DNA from 2 places in the Massilia sp. BAP21 genome. Region 1 is predicted to be linked to the other one. Evidence: predicted binding sites of a transcription regulator. Region 1 holds the regulator's gene; the other holds the start of a gene.

What was found. The regulator FNR, encoded in region 1, switches genes on or off when oxygen is low (the NO sensors DNR and NnrR bind a similar motif). The targets are predictions, from matches to a motif close to TTGATNNNNATCAA.
Region 2: ACWYRN_RS20780 (universal stress protein) is a predicted target of FNR. The motif match lies at 5,360-5,373, and genes of this name have one in related genera.

Annotation. Positions count from the first base shown of each region.
Region 1 is NZ_CM173596.1:5,733,932-5,743,788, reverse strand. Features, by position in the region: gene ccoN (cytochrome-c oxidase, cbb3-type subunit I) at 1-925, shown strand, start outside; gene ccoO (cytochrome-c oxidase, cbb3-type subunit II) at 942-1,559, shown strand; gene ACWYRN_RS25020 (cbb3-type cytochrome oxidase subunit 3) at 1,569-1,733, shown strand; gene ccoP (cytochrome-c oxidase, cbb3-type subunit III) at 1,726-2,676, shown strand; gene ccoG (cytochrome c oxidase accessory protein CcoG) at 2,673-4,052, shown strand; gene ACWYRN_RS25005 (FixH family protein) at 4,061-4,582, shown strand; gene ACWYRN_RS25000 (DUF885 domain-containing protein) at 4,797-6,644, shown strand; gene ACWYRN_RS24995 (VOC family protein) at 6,876-7,307, shown strand; gene fnr (fumarate/nitrate reduction transcriptional regulator Fnr) at 7,314-8,081, opposite strand; gene ACWYRN_RS24985 (cytochrome ubiquinol oxidase subunit I) at 8,312-9,781, shown strand; gene cydB (cytochrome d ubiquinol oxidase subunit II) at 9,785-9,857, shown strand, end outside.
Region 2 is NZ_CM173596.1:4,692,895-4,702,751, reverse strand. Features, by position in the region: gene ACWYRN_RS20800 (NADP-dependent malic enzyme) at 1-811, opposite strand, end outside; gene ACWYRN_RS20795 (hypothetical protein) at 1,156-1,332, shown strand; gene ACWYRN_RS20790 (bifunctional diguanylate cyclase/phosphodiesterase) at 1,336-4,047, opposite strand; gene ACWYRN_RS20785 (PEP-CTERM sorting domain-containing protein) at 4,314-5,303, shown strand; gene ACWYRN_RS20780 (universal stress protein) at 5,448-5,948, shown strand; gene ACWYRN_RS20775 (cation-translocating P-type ATPase) at 6,023-8,620, shown strand; gene ACWYRN_RS20770 (universal stress protein) at 8,641-9,462, shown strand; gene ACWYRN_RS20765 (universal stress protein) at 9,625-9,857, shown strand, end outside.

The DNA of each region.
Region 1 (9,857 bases):
GGTGTACGCCGGCGTGCAGGACGCCATGATCCAGTGGTGGTACGGCCATAACGCGGTCGGCTTCATCCTCACCGCCGGCTATCTCGGCATGGTCTACTACTTCATCCCGAAGCAGGCCGAACGCCCGGTGTATTCCTACCGGCTATCGATCGTCCACTTCTGGGCCCTGATCTTCACCTACATGTGGGCCGGCCCGCACCACCTGCACTACACAGCGCTGCCCGACTGGACCCAGTCGCTGGGCATGGTGTTTTCGCTGATCCTGCTGGCGCCATCCTGGGGCGGCATGATCAACGGCGTGATGACCCTGTCCGGCGCCTGGCACAAGCTGCGCTCGGACCCGATCCTGAAGTTCCTGATCGTCTCGCTCTCGTTCTACGGCATGGCCACCTTCGAGGGGCCGATGATGTCCATTAAAACCATCAACTCGCTGTCGCACTACACCGACTGGACCGTCGCCCACGTGCACGCCGGCGCCCTGGGCTGGGTCGGCTTCATCACCATGGGCTCGATCTATTACCTGATCCCGCGCCTGGCTGGCAAGAAGCAGATGTTCAGCATGCAGCTGGTCGAGGCCCACTTCTGGGTCGCCACCATCGGCATCGTCCTCTACATCGCCGCAATGTGGATCGCCGGCGTGATGCAGGGCCTGATGTGGCGCGCGGTGAACCCGGACGGCACGCTGACTTACACCTTTGCCGAAAGCGTGAAGGCGACCTATCCCTACTACGCGGTGCGCTTCCTAGGTGGCTTGCTCTACCTGTCGGGCATGCTGATGATGGCCTTTAACACCTGGAAGACCCTGGCCGGCACGGTGAACGTCGATGCGCCGATCCCGCAGCCGCACAAGCCGCACGATGCCCACGCAGAGGCCTGCGCCGCCGGTTCAAACGTCCCCAACTCGCACGTGCCTACGCACGCCTGAAACCGGAGTCGGAACAATGAAAAAATTTACCCATGAATGGATCGAAAAGAATCCCTGGCTCCTGATCGGCCTGGTGATCCTGGTGATCTCCTTCGGCGGCCTGGTCGAGATCGTGCCGCTGTTCTTCCAGAAGTCGACCACCGAGCCGGTGGCGGGCCTGAAGCCGTATTCGCCGCTGCGCCTGGCCGGCCGCGACATCTACATCCGCGAAGGCTGCTACAACTGCCACTCGCAGATGATCCGGCCCTTCCGCGCCGAGACCGAACGCTATGGCCATTATTCGGTGGCCGGCGAATTCGTCTATGACCATCCCTTCCAGTGGGGCAGCAAGCGCACCGGACCGGACCTGGCGCGCGTCGGCGGCCGCTACAGCGACGAATGGCACCGCACCCACCTCGACAACCCGCGCGACGTGGTGCCGGAATCGAACATGCCCGGCTACCCGTGGCTGGCGAAGACCAAGCTCGTGCCCGCCGAGATCGTGCCGAAGATGCGTGCGATGCAGGTGCTCGCCGTGCCTTATGGCGAAGACGAGATCAGGAACGCGCCGGCCGAGCTGGCGAACAAGACCGAACAAGACGCCCTGATCGCCTACCTGCAAGGCCTGGGCACGCAAATCAAGACTAGGAACTGAGGAACCGACATGGAACTCGCACACATCTTTGACAGCGCAAGCAGCGTGATGACGGTGGTCTCGTTCGCCACCTTCATGGGCATTTTGCTCTGGACCTTCCTGCTGCACCGCAGCCGCGACTTCGACGAGGCGGCCGCGCTGCCCTTCCTGGACGAGGAGAAGGACCATGTCTGACTTCACCAGCGGCTTCTGGAACTGGTACGTCGCGCTGATCACCATCGCTTCGATCGCCGGCTGTGCGATTTTGCTGTGGTCGCAGTCACGCTACAAGGTCAAACTCGATGCCGACGGCCAGCCCGCCAGGACCACCGGCCACGTCTGGGACGAGGACCTCACCGAACTGAATACGCCGATGCCGCGCTGGTGGATGGGCCTGTTCTATCTCACCATCGTGTTCGGCATCGTCTACCTGGTGCTGTTCCCGGGCCTGGGCAGCTATGGCGGCAAGCTTGGCTGGAATTCGACCGGCGCCTACCAGGCCGAGCTGAAACAGGCGGATACCGACTTCGGCCCGCTGTTCGCGCGCTACGCCAGCCAGGACATCAAGGCCGTGGCGGCCGACCCGCAGGCCCACGCCATCGGCGAGCGCATGTTCCTGAACTACTGTGCCCAGTGCCACGGGTCGGATGCGCGCGGCAACAAGGGCTATCCGAACCTGACGGACGCCGACTGGCTGCATGGCGGCGAGCCCCAGACCATCAAGCAGACCATCATGGCCGGCCGCATCGGCCAGATGCCGGCGATGGGCGCGGCGCTCGGCTCGGACAAGGACATCGAAGGCGTGGCCCATTACGTGCGCAATTTGTCCGGCCTGACCGCCGACCCGGTGAAGGTCGCCTTCGGCAAGGCCAAGTTCGGCGCCTGCGCGGCCTGCCATGGCGCCGAGGGCAAGGGCAATCCGATGCTGGGCGCGCCGAACCTGGCCGATAAAACCTGGCTGTACGGCGGCAGCGCCGACACCATTATGGAAACCATCCGCAAGGGCCGCACCAACACCATGCCCGCCTTTGGCGACTTCCTGGGCGAAGCCAAGGTGCATGTGCTGGCGGCCTATGTGTGGAGCCTGTCGAATCCGCAGCCTGTGAAACCCATCGACGACAAGGTAGCGGCAAAATGAATGTGCCGAAGGAAGCGGTGGTCAAGATGTACGCCGCGCGCGAGGAGATCTACCCACGCGAGATCAAGGGCCGCTATGCGCGCCTGCGCTGGGCCGGCGTCTGGCTGACCCAGATCGTGTTCTACGGGCTGCCCTGGCTACAGTGGAACGGGCGCCAGGCGGTGCTGTTCGACCTGGGCGCGCGCAAGTTCCACCTGTTCGGCCTGGTGCTGTGGCCGCAGGACTTCATCTACCTGGCGGGCCTGCTGATCATCTGCGCCTACGGACTGTTTTTGGTCACCGCGGTGGCGGGGCGGGTATGGTGCGGCTTCGCCTGCCCGCAGACGGTGTACACGGAACTCTTCCTCTGGATCGAAAGGAAAATCGAAGGCGCGCGCAGCGCCCGCATCCGCCTGGATCGCCAGCCGTGGACGTTCGAGAAGATCTGGAAGAAGGGCGCCAAGCACGCGGCCTGGCTGGCCGTCGCCCTGTGGACCGGCTTTACCTTTGTCGGCTACTTCACGCCGGTGCACACGCTGATACATGAAGTGGCCAACTTCAGCCTGGGCGCCTGGGAAGGCTTCTGGGTCCTGTTCTACGGCTTCGCCACCTACGGCAACGCCGGCTGGATGCGCGAGCAGGTATGCAAGTACATGTGCCCGTATGCGCGCTTCCAGAGCTCGATGTTCGACCGCGACACCCTGGTCGTCACCTACGACCGCAAGCGCGGCGAACCGCGCCGTCCGGGCGCGCGCACGGCTGGCGACAAGCTGGGGGACTGCATCGACTGCACCATGTGCGTGCAGGTCTGCCCGACCGGCATCGACATCCGCCAGGGCCTGCAATACGAATGCATCGGCTGCGCCGCCTGCGTGGACGCCTGCAACGGCGTGATGGACAAGGTGGACAAGCCGCGCGGCCTGATCCGCTACGCGACCGAGAACGCGCTGGCGCGTGGCTGGGGTGCGCGGGAGGTGAAGCGGCGCCTGCTGCGTCCGAAGGTGCTGGGCTACACAGCGGTGCTGGGCCTGCTGATCCTGGCCATGAGCACCTCGCTGGCGCTGCGCACGCCGCTGAAGGTGGACGTGATCCGCGACCGCGGCTCGATGGGGCGCGAAGTCGAGGATGGGCAGATCGAGAACGTGTACCGCTTGCAGCTGATGAATACAAGCGAAGACGCGCGCAGCTATCGCCTGGCGGTCGACGGCATGCCCGGTGCGCGCATCGTCGGCGCCGGCGTGGTGGCGCTCGACGGCGCCAGCGCGCGTGCGGTGCCGGTGCGGGTGCGCGCCGAGGCGGGCGCGGGCGGTTCGCACCGGATCGCGTTCACCGTCACGGCGCTGGACGATTCGTCGGTGTCTGTGCGCGAAGAAGCGGCCTTTATCGTGCCGCGCTGAAGGAGTGAATGATGCAACACGCTGTCAAGAAGCCGCTTGTGAAGCCCTGGTACAGGCACCGCTGGCCCTGGTTCATCATGCTCGGGCCGGCGGCGGTCATGATCGCCACGGCGGTCACCGTCTGGCTGGCCGTGCAGCAGCCCGACGCGATGGTGGTCGACGACTACTACAAGCAGGGCAAGGCCATCAACCAGGACCTGCGCCGCGACCGCGCGGCGACGGCACTGCAACTGGCGCTCGATGCCCGTTTCGACGCGCAGGCCGGCACGCTGTCCGGCCGTTTGCTGGGTTTCGGGCGGCCGATGCTGGCGCCGTTTCGCATCCACCTGGCGCATCCGACCCAGCCGCAGAAGGACGTGACGCTGGAGGTAAGGCCCGACGACTACGGCAATTTCACCGTGCATGCGACAGGGCTGGAGCCGACGCACTGGCAGGTGGTGGTCGAAGGCGAGGGCAGGGAATGGCGGCTGGCGCGCAGCTGGAGTCCGGCGAAGCAGCCGGCGCTGAACATCGTCGCCGACGCCCCGTAGGGTAGGCCGCGCAGCGCAAGGCACTTGTGCCCACGCGGTATAGCACCGTTGAGTTACGCCGCCGTCATTCCGTCGATGGGACCGCGTGGGCACAAGTGCCCACCCTACGCACCCCGCACCCCGTACCGCAACTGTAAAGACTGTCCCTGCCATCTCTTCCATGTTAGATTTTCGTAACGGCAACCCGCCGCACGACCAATTAGAAGAGACATCCATGCCCGCATCCTCCCGCCGCATCCTGCGCACCGCCATCGCCTCGCTGTTCGTCCCGCTCGCCATCGCCGCCGCCGTGCTGCCGCAACAGGCCCTCGCTGCCCCGGCCACCGCCACGGCTGCCGTGAAACCGAACGCCGCCTTCGACAAATGGGCCGACGGCTTCGCCCAGGACTGGGTGCGCCAGAACCCGCAGTTCGCCACCTCGACCCAGTACTTCAGCGGCGCCGAGCAGGATGCGCTGGACCGCCAATTGACCCCGCAAACCCCGGCCCAGCGCCAGAAGATGATCGCGCTGGCCAGGCAGGGCATCGCGCGCCTGGACAAATGGATGGCCGGCCCGCTCGACGAGACCCAGCGTATCTCGGCCGCGGTGATGCGCTGGTCGCTGTCGAACACGGTCGCCAACGAGCCCTTCGAGGACCACGGCTTCGTGTTCCAGCAGTTCAGCGGCGCCCAGGTCAGCCTGGTCAACTTCATGACGCAAACCCACCCGATGCGCCGCGCGTCGGATGTCGACAGCTACCTGGCGCGCCTGGAACAGGTGGGCACGCGCATGAACGAAGCTTTGGCCCGCGCCAACAACGCCACGGCGAAGAAGATGATCCCGCCGCGCTTCATCCTGGAGCGCGCCCAGTACCAGGTCGACACCTTCCTGAAGCCGGCTGCCGCCCAGAACGTGCTGGTCACCTCGCTGGAACAACGCAGCGCGGCCCTGAAGGACCTGAGTCCGGAAGCACGTACAGCAGCGATCGCGCGTGCGACGAAGATCGTCGAAGACAAAATTCGCCCGGCCTACGCCCGCGTGCAGGCCTTCATGGCGGAGCTGCATCCGAAGACGAACGACACGGCCGGCATTTCGCGCCTGCCGAACGGCCTGGCCGCCTACAACCGCGCGATCGAGAACTACACCAGCACCAAGCTGACGGCAGAACAGATCCACGCCATCGGCCTGCGCGAAGTGGCGCGCATCGAAGCCGAGATGGACAAGCACCTGCGCGCGCTCGGCTTCAACGAGGGCAGCATCGAGGCGCGCATGAAGGCGCTCGACGCCACCTTCCAGCCGAAGGGCGAAGGCGACCCGCGCCCGGCCATCCTGGCCAGCTATGCCGAGATGGTGAAGGACGCCGAGCGCCGCAGCGAGTCGCTATTCAACCTGAAGCCGCGCGCACCGGTGGAAGTGCGCCGCGAACCGCCGCTGACCGAAGCCTCGGCCGCCGCCCACTACAGCCTGCCGGCGCCGGACGGCAGCCGTCCGGGCGTGTTCTGGGTGCCGCTGCGCGGCCCGACCTTCAACATGATCCGTATGCGCAGCCTGTCCTACCACGAGGCGGTGCCGGGCCACCACTTCCAGCTGGCGATCCAGCAGGAGCTGGAAGGCATCCCGAAATTCCGCAGCCAGCGCATCTTCAGCGGCGGCAGCGCGCACAGCGAGGGCTGGGCGCTGTACACCGAGCGGCTGGCGGTGGAGCAGGGCTGGTATGGAGACGAAAAGCGGGGCGACGTGCCGGGGCTGCTCGGCGCACTCGGTTCGGAGCTGTTCCGCGCACGGCGCCTCGTCGTGGATACCGGCCTGCACACCAAGGGTTGGACGCGCCAGCAGGCGGTCGACTACGGCATCAATGTCGAAGAGGTCGACCGTTATGTGGCGTGGCCGGGCCAGGCCACGGCCTACATGATCGGCATGCTGCGCATCGTCGAACTGCGCGACAAGGCGAAGTCGGAGCTGGGCGCGAAGTTCTCGCTGCCGGCCTTCCACGACATGGTGCTGAGCGCCGGATCGGTGCCGCTGGATGTGCTGGGGCAGCTGGTGGATGGGTGGATCGCCAAGGAGAAAGCCAAGGCGTAATCTTCAGGTCCGGTCGGGTGGGTTCGAGAACCACCCTACGTAGCTATCTGGTTTTTGTAGGGTGGACCGGGCCGCGCAAGGCACCTGTGTCCACGCTGTACGACGGCTGATCATCCGTGCCGTATAAAACAATGGCGCATGGTCGCACATGGTGACACCGCGTGGGCACGAGTGCCCACCCTACGAAACTGCGGCATAATTCCTGCACCACCGTTGTCAAGGAGACGCACCATGGAAACCCAGGAATTGCACCGCGGACGCCTGATCGACCACTTGCAACTGGTGGTGCGCGACCTGCCCGCGTCGAAACGCTTCTATACCGCCGTGTTCGAGGTGCTGGGCATCCCGCTGGGCGGCGAGGGCATTGATTACTTCTGGGCCGACGAGCTCTTCATCTCGACGAAAACCAGCGACGCCGCGCAGGGCGAGCTCACCGGCCGCCATCACCTGGCCTTCCAGGCCGCCGGCCGCGCCATGGTCGACGCCTTCCACCAGGCCGCGTTACAAGCCGGCGGCAAGGACAACGGCGCCCCCGGCGAACGCGCCATCTACCACCCCGGCTACTACGGCGCCTTCGTCCTCGACCCCGACGGCAACAACATCGAGGCCGTCTTCCACGGCGAAGCGAAACGCAGCGCGCCGTCGGTGAAGGTCACGTTCTAATCAAGTTCACGCCATCGGCGTGCACTGCTCGGTCCCGGCCGCGATTGCCCGCAAGCGCGCCGGTTCCAGCAGCGTCACCTCGCGCTTGTCGACCGCGATCCAGCCCTGCTTCTTGAAGCGCGACAGCAGCCGGCTCACGCTCTCGATGGTCAGCCCCAGGTAATTCCCGATGTCCTCGCGCGACATGCGCAGCGCAAAGCTGGTCGACGAATAGCCGCGCGCCGCATAGCGCGCCGACAGGTTCACCAGGAACACGGCAAAGCGCTGCTCGGCGCGCATGTTCCCCAGCAGGAGCATGACGTTCTGCTCGCGCGTGATTTCCTGGCTCATGATGCGGTGGAAGTGGCGCAGCAGGGCCGGCACTTCGCCGAACAGTTCTTCCAGGCGCGAGAACGGAATCTCGCATACCTCGCTGTCTTCCAGCGCCACCGCGTCGCAATGGTGACGGTCGCCGCTGATCGCATCCATGCCCAGCAGCTCGCCGGCCATCTGGAAGCCGGTGATCTGCTGTTCACCGGCCGCGTTGATCTGGTAGGTCTTGAAGTGCCCGAAGCGCACCGCGTACAGGCTGCGGAAAGGCTCGCCCATCGCATACAGGCGCTCGTCCTTTTCGAGCCTGCGGCGGCGCCCGATGATCTTGTCGAGGCGGTCGATGTCCGCGTTTTCCAGGCCCATCGGCAGGCAGAGCTGGTGCATGCTGCAGGCGCTGCAGCTGGCCTTCAGCGCACCGATGCTGATCGGGGCGGAGGTGGTGGAAGAGGTGTCCTGGGTCATCGGCTGGAAAATGGGATGGCAGTCAATACCGGGATTATAGTCCCGGTCGCTTTTGCAACCCAGCCTTTCGGTTCACGCTGCGTTGCGGAAAGGGTCGATGAACCGCTGCAAAAGCCTGCCGACACGGGGCTTGATGCAGCGGTCAACTTGCGCGTGAAGTGGCAAAAACGGCAATTGTGCGCGCCCGCTGCCATGCTAGATTCGGAACACCACAGCCCACAGGAGCGTTCATGTTCGGTTTTTCGGCCCTGGATCTGGCACGCATCCAGTTCGCTTTCACGATGTCCTTCCACATCCTGTTCCCGGCCGTGACCATCGGTCTCGCCAGCTACCTGGCCGTGCTGGAACTGTCGTGGCTGCGCACCAAACGCCAGGTGTATGTCGACCTGTACCACTTCTGGCTGAAGATTTTCGCCGTCATGTTCGGCATGGGCGTGGTGTCGGGCATCGTCATGGCCTACCAGATCGGTACCAACTGGAGCACCATGTCCGAGTTCGCCGGCAGCATCATGGGGCCGGTGCTGGCCTACGAGGTGCTGACCGCCTTTTTCCTGGAAGCCGGTTTCCTCGGCGTGATGCTGTTCGGCTGGAACCGCGTCGGCCCGCAGCTGCATTTCGTCGCCACCGCCATGGTCGCGGTCGGCACCCTGATCTCGGCCACCTGGATCCTGGCCGCCAACAGCTGGATGCAGACGCCGCAGGGCTATGCCATCGAGGGCAACCGCATGGTGCCCGTCGACTGGCTGGCGATCATCTTCAATCCCTCGTTCCCGTTTCGCCTGATGCACATGGTGGTCGCCGCCTACCTCACCACGGCGCTGATCGTCGGCGCGGTCGGCGCCTGGCAGCTCTTGCGGCGGCGCGACAATCCGGCGGTGCGCAAGATGCTGTCGATGGCGATGTGGATGCTGCTGATCGTGGCCCCGATCCAGGCCGTGATCGGCGATTTCCACGGCCTGAACACGGCTGAACACCAGCCGGCCAAGCTGGCGGCTATGGAGGGGCATTGGGAGAACACGCCGGGCGAAGCGGTCGGCCTGAAGCTGTTCGGCATACCCGACATGCAAGCCGAAACCACCCGTTACGCGGTCGAGGTGCCGCACCTGGGCAGCCTGATCCTCACCCACAGCTGGGAAGGCCAGTTCCCGGGCCTGAAGGATTTCCCGAAGGACGAGCGGCCGAACTCCCTGATCGTGTTCTGGAGCTTCCGCGTAATGGTGGGCCTGGGCCTCTTGATGATCGCGCTCGGCGCCTGGAGCCTGTGGCTGCGGCGGGAAGGGCAAATCTTCACGAAACGGCTGTTCCTGCGCGCCGCCTTGTGCATGGGGCCGGCGGGCCTGGTCGCCATCCTGGCCGGCTGGGTCACCACCGAGGTCGGACGCCAGCCCTGGGTGGTCTACGGCGTGCTGCGCACGGCCGACGCGGTGTCGCCGCACGGCGCGCCGGCGTTGGCGCTGACGCTGGGGATCTTCGTGGTGGCGTACTTCTTCGTGTTCGGCGCCGGCACCATCTACGTGCTGCGCATGATGCGCAAGGGACCGCAGCACTTCGAGCTGCAGCGCACGCCCGAGGGCGGGCCGGGCGAAGGCCGCACGCCGATGCGGCCGATGTCGGCGGCGGACGTCGGCAACGACGATGACGGCACCGGCGACGGCGACGGCGCCGGCCTGGACCTGGGCGGCGACGGAAAGAGGAGCTGAAGGATGGGTATCGATACCTCGGTCATCTGGGCCGTCATCATTTATTTCGCCGTCTTCATGTATGTGCTGCTCGACG
Region 2 (9,857 bases), 1.0 Mb from region 1:
CGAGGAAGACGTCGGCGCCGTCGACGATGTCGGCCAGGGTGCGGGCCTCGGTCGCCTGCGCGTAGCGCGCCTTGTTGGCTTCCATGCTGGCCTCGCGGCCCTGCCAGATCACGCCCTTCGAGTCGGTGACGTAAATGTTTTCCTGTCTTACGCCGAGGCTGACCATCATGTCGAGGCAGGCGATCGCCGCGGCGCCGGCGCCGGATGCGGCCAGCTTGATGGCGCCGATATCCTTGCCGACCACTTTCAGTGCGTTCAGCAGCGCCGCGCTGGAGATGATCGCGGTGCCGTGCTGGTCGTCGTGGAAGACCGGGATGTTCATGCGCTCGCGCAGCTTCTTCTCGATGTAGAAGCACTCGGGCGCCTTGATGTCCTCGAGGTTGATGCCGCCCACGGTCGGCTCGAGCATGGCGATGGCGTCGACCAGTTTATCCGGGTCGTTTTCCGCCAGTTCCAGGTCGAACACGTCGACGCCGGCGAATTTCTTGAACAGGCAGCCCTTGCCTTCCATCACCGGCTTGGAGGCCAGCGGGCCGATGTTGCCCAGGCCGAGCACGGCGGTGCCGTTGCTGATCACGGCCACCAGGTTGCCGCGCGAGGTGTATTCGGCGGCCATGGCCGGGTCGGCGGCGATTTCCTCGCAGGCGTAAGCCACGCCCGGCGAATACGCCAGGGACAAATCGCGCTGGTTGGACAGGGGTTTGGTGGCGACCACCTCGATCTTGCCCCGCACCGGCGAACGGTGGTATTCGAGCGCGTCGGCGCGCAATTGGGAATCGTCGGAGTCGCTGAAATTACTGTTACTGCTCATGGTTCTTCCTAAAATGATGTGGCATTCCGATTTCGAATCTACCTGCTGGGCGCCACGCCAGCACCGGCGGACACATGCGCCGGTCGGACGGTCAGGCAGGATGTTACCTCATGGGGCGATATCCGGCATGGAAGCGGACGAATCCGGCCGCCCGGAGGGCGCGCCTTGCTTCCCCGCGTCAGCGATGCTAGCCGCAGAGAAACGTTCCATCGATGCGGGCGTGCTGCGCGGCCGCCAGCGGTGCCCGGAACAGGACACCTCGACCGCGATCAGCGGGATATCGCAGCGCCCAAGGCTGCGGATCTCGATCGGCATCGTGCCAAGCCCGGAACGATCTGGCCGGGATGCGCGGCCTGCAGCAGCTGACGAATATGCCGGCGGGCTGGGTGCTGGTGTCCGCCTTCGACATCAACGACCGACGCCGGATCCTCGCCCGGGCCTGCCTGGACGAGGACTGCGCCGTGGCGCGCCTCGACCCGCTGCCGCTTGCAGTCAAGAAGCAGTGCGCGGCGCGCTCCTGACGGTCAGGAACGCGCCGCGCCGGCCGTGTCCGAACGCGCAGCAGCGGTCGCATCCGGCATGTGCCCCCGCAGCAGCGCGGGCACGGCGGCCGCTTCCACCGGGCGGCTGAACAGGAAACCCTGGTATTCGTCGCAGTCCATTTCGCGCAATACAGCCAGTTGCCCCTGTGTCTCGACGCCTTCGGCCACCACCTTGAGCTTCAGCCCGCGTGCAAGGTTGACAATCGAACGCGCGATTGCGGCGCTGTCTTCGTCGCGGCCCAGGTCGCGCACGAATGCGCGGTCGACCTTCAGCCGCGCTACCGGGAAGCGTTTCAGGTACGCCAGGCTCGAGTACCCGGTGCCGAAGTCGTCGATCGAAAGTTCGACACCGAGCGCGCGGATATCGTGCATCAAACGGTCGACTTCCTCCTCACGGCTCATCAGCGCGGTTTCGGTGATCTCGAGCTCCAGGGAGCCGGGCGGCACGCCATGCTCGTCCAGGCAACGGCGGATGGTCGGCAACAGGGACTTCTGGTAAAACTGGCGCGGCGACAGGTTGACGGCGATCCTGACCGGGCAGGCCAGCGCGCGCGACCACTCCCCCATCAGGCGGCAGGCTTGTTCGAGTACCCAGGCGCCGATCGGCAGGATCAGCCCGGTGCGTTCCGCGATTGCGATGAACTGAACCGGCGACACGTCTCCCAATACCGGGTTGGTCCAGCGCAGCAGGGCTTCGAAGCCCACTACATGCGAGCCGGCCACGCTAACCTTGGGCTGGAACACCAGCCGCATCTCGCCGCGCTCGAGCGCACGGCGCAGGTGTGTTTCCACCGTCAGGCGCTGATCGAGGTCGCCGTGCATGCGCCCCGAGAAGAAGTGGATCGCCCGGTCCAGCTCGACCCCGCGGCCGGCGGCGGCATCCTGTGCGCAACGGTAGAGTTCGTCGGTACCGCAGGCATCCTGGGGAAACAACGCGGCGCCGAGCACCGGTCCAAGGAAGAACTCGCGGCCGTCCAGCAGCAGCGGCGCCGAACAGCGTTCGTGCAGGCCCACGGCGAAGCGCTCGACCGCCTGCCTCCCCTCGTCCGCATCGATCAGCAATGCGAACTCGGCGCCGCGGACCCGTGCGACCACGGCATCCACGCCGGCCGCCTCGCGCATCAGGCCACCGATCTGCCCGAGTGCGCGCTCGCCGGCGTCGTGGCCGAGCAGGTCGGCGATTTCGTGCAGGCGCTCCAGCACCAGGACCAGCACTGCGAGCTCGCGCCCGCTGCGCGCGGCCTGGCCCAGGCGTGCTTCCAGCAGTTGACCGAACCGCACCTGGTTCGGCAATCCGGTGGCCGCGTCATGGTCGGCCAGGTAGGCAAGCCGGGCCTCCGCGCGTTCGCGCTCGGTAATGTCGGTCAACACGCTGACCAGCTGGATATCGCCGGTTTCCGCAACCAGCCGGGTGGTCAGCTGGATCACCGTGCGCTGTTCGCCGTCCCGGCCGGAAACCGGCTCCACCGACTCGGCGCTGGCGCCGCCTTCGAGCACCGTGCGATAGCGCCGCGCGCGTTCGCCATCGCGCGACGCGAACACGGCCGCTTCTTCAAGGCCGGCCAGTTCGCCGCTCGCGCGTCCGACCAGTTGCCCGAACGCGCGGTTGGCCATGACGATGCGCAGGCGCGCGTCGAGCACCCAGATCGGCGCGCCGACGGCGTCGATGATCGAGGCCAGATAAGCGAAGCTGTTTCCGAGCCTGGCTTCGCTGGCCGACAGCAGGTCGATCAGGCGCGCCTGGCGCCGCGTATCGCGCGCGACCCGCCACGCCAGGAAGGCCAGTACGCCGGAAAGCAGCAGGTAAAACGCCACCGCGGTCCACAGCCGGCCGTACCACGACGCCAGCGCCGCACTGCGGTTCGTGCCGGCGATGATTACCAAGGGATACTTACTGACGGCATCGTACCCATACAGGCGCTTGGCAGCATCGAGCGGGCTGCGGGTCGCGAAGCCGCCGCGCGACGCGCGCGGCAACTGCTCGCGAAAGAGTGGCGTGTCGAGAAAGGAGCGCCCGATCCCGCCGGCAAAGGCCGGACCGCGCACCAGCATCGTGCCGTCCCGGTGAAACAGCGTTACCGAGCCGCCTGTTCCCAGTTCCACCAGGCTGTACAGGCTCTGGAAGCTGGCCGAATCCACCTGTGCCACGACCGCGCCGGCCGGCGCCCCGGTGCGCGTACGCAGCGGCCGCATGAAATTGATGAGTGCCCGGCCGCTCGCCGGGTCGATATTCGTCACCGTAATGCGCAGCGCTGCGCCGTCGTCGGCGCCGGCGGATGGGGCCTCCAGCGGCGCGAGCGCTGCCGCATCGGCTGCGCCGGGCACGATGCTGGCGATCACGCGGCCGGCGGTATCGACGACCGCGAGCCGGCGGATATTGTCGAGGGCGCCGCCGGAGCTTTCATCGAGCAGCACTTCGCCGAGGCCGGCGGCGCCGCGGAAGCGGACGATGCTTGCCGCCCGTACCGTGGTGCCGTCGACCGCCCTGACCACGCCCATGGTCTGCGCCGCGAATGCGATGGCGATATTGCGCAGCGACGCCTGCTGGGCGCGCATGGCGTCGTGATAGCTGAGCAGCAGCATCGATGCCGTCAGCACGCCCAGCACGACAATCAGGCCAACAGTGACCACCACCATGCGGGCCACGGAATCGCGCCGTTGTTCGACCGGCACTGGACCATCCGGAAGTGTCATGGGAACCCTGGTTGAGCGTTGAATGCGTTTTGATTGTACAACACCGTAGCCACGCCCCGGCCACGCGGCGCCGGCCTTCGCGCGGCAGCCCCGCCGCGATGAACACGTCTGATCCGGCGCAAGCTTTACGAGGATGCACAGCGCATGCTCACAGCAGACTTCACTCATCGGAGACGGCCATGACACGTCGCAAACCCTTTCGCGCCCTTCTTCTGCTGCTTGCCCTGCTCGGACCCGCGGCCGCATCCGCGCAGCCGACTTACGGGGTGACCTTCCTGCCCACCGGTTTCGTCGGATTCGACATGAACAACGCCGGCCAGATCGTCGGCCGCACGCTCCAGAACGAAGCCTGGATCTGGAGCGACAGCGGGATCGTCAACCTCAGCCAGCTGGTGCCCGGCGTCGAGGCCTACGCCATCAACAACCGGGGCGACGTCGCCGGACATTACATGTATCCAGGCGCGTCGGCCTTCATCTATTCCGACGGCCGTTTCCGGGATATCGGGCTGGTGCCGGGCCTGAACTACGCCACACCCCACGCCATCAACGACAAGGGCCAGGTCGCCGGAACGGCAGGCAATTTCCCTGGTGACACGTCACGCCCCTTCTTCTACGACGGCAGCACCATGATCGGGCTGGGCACCTTTGGCGGCGACCAGGGCGACGCCCTCGGCCTGAACGACAAGGGGACCGTGGTCGGCAATGCAGCACTCGCGCCGCCGCCGGACAGCCCCTATGGCCAGCGCCTTCCCTTTATCTACCGCAACGGCGACCTGCGCCAGCTTCGGACGGGCGAAGCGACCGCCTACAGCGCCAACGACATCAACGATGCCGGCGCCATCGTCGGTTCGGCATGGTTCCCCGATGCCGGACTCGGGCAGCCTTACGTGTACGAAGGCGGCGTCATGCGCAGTCTCGGCGGCCCGGGCGGCGATGCGCTCGCCATTAACGGCGCCGGCGACATCGTCGGGATCCAGCCCTCGCTCGACGACCTGCAGTACCGCGCGTTCGTATACAGCGGCGGCGTCCTGGCCAACCTGAACGACCTGATCCTGCCTGAACCGGGCTGGACCATTACAAGGGCCGAGGACATCAACGACGCTGGCCAGATCCTGGCGACCGCCTGCTTCGGCTCCACGAGCGCCTGCCAGTCCGTACGGCTGGACCTCGTGCCCGCCGTACCCGAACCCGGCAGCCTGGCAATGCTCGCCGGCGGCCTGCTCGCGCTGGCAGCGGCGCGCCGCAGGCGCCGTTAATAACAGCCGGGCAGTGACTTGGAAACGGCCGACGACAACGGGCGATCCCAGTCATTTTGACCTGCATCAAAGACTCGTGGCGTTGCTACGCCCATGCTGGCCTCGCGTCCATCCGCGCAAGATCCAGCCCACGAGGAGCGTGCCATGTTTGAACGGATTCTGGTTCCCACCGACGGTTCCGACCTCTCGCTGGCGGCCGAGCATGCGGCCGTCGCCTTTGCAAGGACGTGCGGCGGCGAGATCTTCGCCCTCGCGGTCGCCGAACCCGAACCTGTCCTGCTCACGGCCGAAGGCGCGCTTGCCGGCGGCGCCGGACTGCAGGTCGACGTCCTGCTCGAACAGGCGCAGGCCCATGCGGCGCGGGTGGCGGCCGCAGCCTCCGCCGCGGGCGTTCGCTGCACGGCGCTCACCGCCTACGGCTACGCGCCAGCCGACAACATCCTGCACGCCGCCAGGCAGCACCAGTGCGACCTGATCTTCATGGCTTCCCATGGGCGCCGCGGGCTGAGCCGCCTGATCGCCGGCAGCGTCACCCAGCGGGTGCTCGCCTATGCCCCGGTGCCGGTGCTGGTGTATCGTCCCGCGAGCCCGGATGCACGGCATGCGCCGCATGCCGGCGGCGGCGAACGGCAGGCCGGAACATGATGCCGGCAGCCCGCCCCGCTGCCTGCCGGATGCCCGGGCAAGCCGGCAGCGCCATGCGTGGCAAAGGATGATCGATGCGCAAGGTGGACACGACGAACGGCCTCGGCAGCGACGAAGCGGCCCGCCGCCTCTTGCACGATGGCCCGAATGTCATCCCGTCGGCGCGGCGCCGTGGTTTGCTGGGCTACCTCGGCCAGGCGGCGCGCGAGCCGATGTTCGCGCTGCTGTTCGCGGCCGGATTGCTCTACCTGGTACTCGGCGAGCTGCACGAAGGCATCCTGATGTTCGCCCTGGTGCTCGCCACGCTCGGCATGACCCTGTTCGAGGAAACCCGGGCCGGACGGGCGCTCGACGCCCTGCGCGAACTCAGCAGTCCGCCCGCCACCGTCATTCGCGACGGCGCTCGGCGCCGGATCGACAGCCGCGAAGTCGTCGTCGGCGACCTGTGCGTCGTCGCGGAAGGCGACCGGGTTCCGGCCGACGGCGAACTCGTGCAAGCGCAGGATCTGCAGGCCGACGAGTCGCTGCTGACCGGCGAATCCGAACCGGTGGCGAAGCGCCCGCTGCACGAGGGCGATGCCGGGTCCACCCGGCCGGCGCCGGCGGCCCGCGCCGGGGAACCCGACCGCAGCCCGGCGGCCCTGTTCGGCGGGACGCTCGTGGTGCGCGGGCATGGCGTCCTGCTCGTCGGCGCCACCGGCGCGGCCAGCGCGATCGGCGCCATCGGCCGCTCTCTTGCCGGTCTCGAGGCCGGACGCTCGCCGCTGCAGCGGCAAATGGCGAGGGTGATCGCCCTGTTCGGCGTGGGCGGCGCGGCCCTCAGCCTGCTGCTCGTGCTGTATCACCTGGCGCGCGGCGGCGAGCTGTTGCAGGCCCTGCTCGCCGGCCTGGCCCTGGCCCTAGCCATGCTGCCGGAGGAATTCGCCGTGGTGCTGGCGGTGTTTCCGGCGCTCGGCGCCTGGCGGCTGGCGCGCGCCCGGGTCTTGACGCGCCAGCTTTCCGCCATCGAGACCCTGGGTGCGAGCACCGTGCTGTGCGTCGACAAGACCGGCACCCTGACCGAGAACCGGATGCGTGTCGCCGCCCTGTATGCGGACGGCTGCGACTGGCGGCCCGGCGCCGGCCAGCCGCTTTCCGGCGCGCCCGCCGACGTGCTCGCGGTAGGCATGCTGGCCAGCCGCATCGACGGCTTCGAGCCGATGGACCAGGCCCTGCACCGGCTCGGCGCCGAATTCCCGGATGCCTCGCGGGGCGGCGGCTGGACCCTCGCACGCGAATACGGGATGCAGGCGGGGATGCGCGCCGTCGTGCACGGCTGGCATCGGGGCGGCGGCGCGCCCGCCCTGGTCGCCGCCAAGGGCGCGCCCGAAGCCATTGCCGACCTGTGCCGCCTTGCGCCCGCGGCGGCGGCGCCGTTGCTCGCGGCGGCCGAGGCAATGGCGGGGCGCGGCCTGCGCGTGCTGGCGGTGGCGCAGGCGGTGCACGACGCGCCGGCCTGGCCGGACACCGTTCGCGCATTCGCGTTCGCGCCGCTGGGCCTGGTCGGGTTCGCCGACCCGCTGCGCGCCGGGGTCGCGCAGGCGGTCGCCGAATGCCGTGCGGCCGGCATTCGCGTCATGATGATCACCGGCGATTTTCCGGCGACCGCGCTGCAGATCGGGCGCCAGGCCGGCCTCGGCGCGCATGCGGCCGTGACCGGTGCGCAGATCGCCGCCATGCCGGACGCGGCCCTGGCGCGGGCGCTGGCGCACGCCGACATCTGCGCGCGCGTCGCACCCGAGCAGAAACTGCGTATCGTGCGCGCCCTGCAGGAGGCCGGGGAAATCGTCAGCATGACCGGCGACGGCGTCAACGACGCCCCCGCGCTGCAGGCGGCGCATGTCGGCATCGCGATGGGCATGCGCGGCACCGATGTGGCGCGCGAGGCGGCCGACCTGGTGCTCACCGACGACCATTTCGCATCGATCGTGAGGGCTGTCCGGCTCGGCCGCCATATCTACGCGAACATGCGCAAGGCCATGGTCTACATCGTGGCCGTACACGTGCCGACGGCCGGCATGGCCCTGTTGCCGCTGTTGCTGGGCTGGCCGATCCTGCTGCATCCGATGCACATCGTGTTCCTGGAACTGGTGATCGACCCCACCTGCGCCCTGGCTTTCGAGAACGAAGCGGAGGAGCCCGACCTGATGCGCCGCGCGCCCCGCCCGCGCGACGCGCCCCTGGTCGACCGGCGCGCGCTCTTGCTGGCCCTGGCACAGGGCCTGCTCGTGCTGGCGGTGGTCGCCGGCGCGTACGCCTGGGCGCTGTCGGCCCTGCCGCCTCCGCAGGCACGCGCCTTCGCTTTCGCCGTGCTGGTGGCGGCAAACGTCGGCCTGATCTTCACCAACCGCTCGCTGACCCTGACGCTGCCCGAGAGCCTGCGCCAGCCCAACCGGGTTGCCTGGCTGGTGGCGGCCGCCGCCCTGTGCGCTTTGGCGCTCGTGCTGTTCGCCGCGCCGCCCGCCGCGCTGTTCGGGTTCGCGCCGCTCGCCCCGCTGCCGGCTGCCGCGGCCGTCGGCCTGGGACTGGCGGCGATGCTCCCGTTTGACCTGGTCAAGCTTGCGGGACGGCGCCCGGGCCGCGGCGCCGCGGGCCGGGCGCCGCCCGGCGGCGCAGGCACGGCCCGGCGTTGACCCATCTTCCGGAGACTCCCATGTCCTATCGCACCATCCTGGTCCACATCGACGCTTCGCCGGGCGCCCATGCGCGTATCGCGCTGGCGGCGCAGCTGGCATGCGAACACGGCGCGCACCTGGTCGGCGTCGCCGTCACCGGCGTTTCGCGCCTGTTTTACCAGGAAGCAAGTGCCGACCTGCTGCGCACGGTGCTGGCGCCGCAGATGAACGAACTGGTCCGCAGGGCCGAACGCGAACTGGCCCGCTTCGCCCGCCAGGCCGCCCGGGCCGGCGTGCCCTCGCACGAGACGCGCCTGGTCGACGACGAGACGAGTGCGGGTATCGCGCTGTCCGGACGCTATGCCGACCTGCTGGTGGTGGGCCAGGCCGACCCCGCCCTGCCCCAGCCGCCCGGCGGCGATCCGGCGCCGCACGTGCTGCTTGCCTGCCCGCGGCCGCTGCTGGTCGTCCCGTATATCCAGCACGAAGCCGCGACGGGAAGGCGAGTGCTGCTGGCCTGGAACGGCAGCCCCGAAGCGGTGCGCGCCCTGGATGCCGCGCTGCCGATACTGCGCAGGGCCGCCAGCGTGACGGTCGCCTGCTTCGTCCCGCCGGGCGCGCCGGGCTGCGATCCGGCGCTCGCCCCTTACCTGGCGCGCCATGGCGTCGATATCGCCGCCATCGCCGAGTCCGCCCACCAGGATATCGGCGAGCGCCTGCTGTCGCTACTTGCCGACCACGGATCGGACCTGCTCGTGATGGGCGGATACGGCCGCGCCCGGTTAAGCGAACTGCTGCTCGGCGGCGCGACGCGCACCATGTTCCAGTCGATGACGGTGCCGGTGTTGATGGCGCATTAGCACAGGGAATTTACTTCAGTCTATGTCGCTGCACAAGCTTCCCCGGAACAATCCAAAAAATTTGATGTGCATCATGGCGATCGAGGCGCTCGAACGCGAGACTGCAAGCACCTGCATCGGCCGCAAGCCAACCTGCCTTACCAACAGCGACGGGAGACGTGCATGTTCAGGAGGATACTCGTTCCGACCGACGGCAGCGCCGCCTCGATGGCGGCTGTCGACGCCGCAGTCGGCCTGGCCCACCATACCGGCGCCCAGCTGTTCGGGCTGCACGTCATCCCCGTGCGCCCGCTGTTCAGCGAAGTCCTTGGCGTGCTGATGGCGCCCGACAACGCCGAGCGCTCGCGCGAATTCCTCGGCTACGTGGAGCGCCGCGCCAGGCAGGCGCGGGTTGC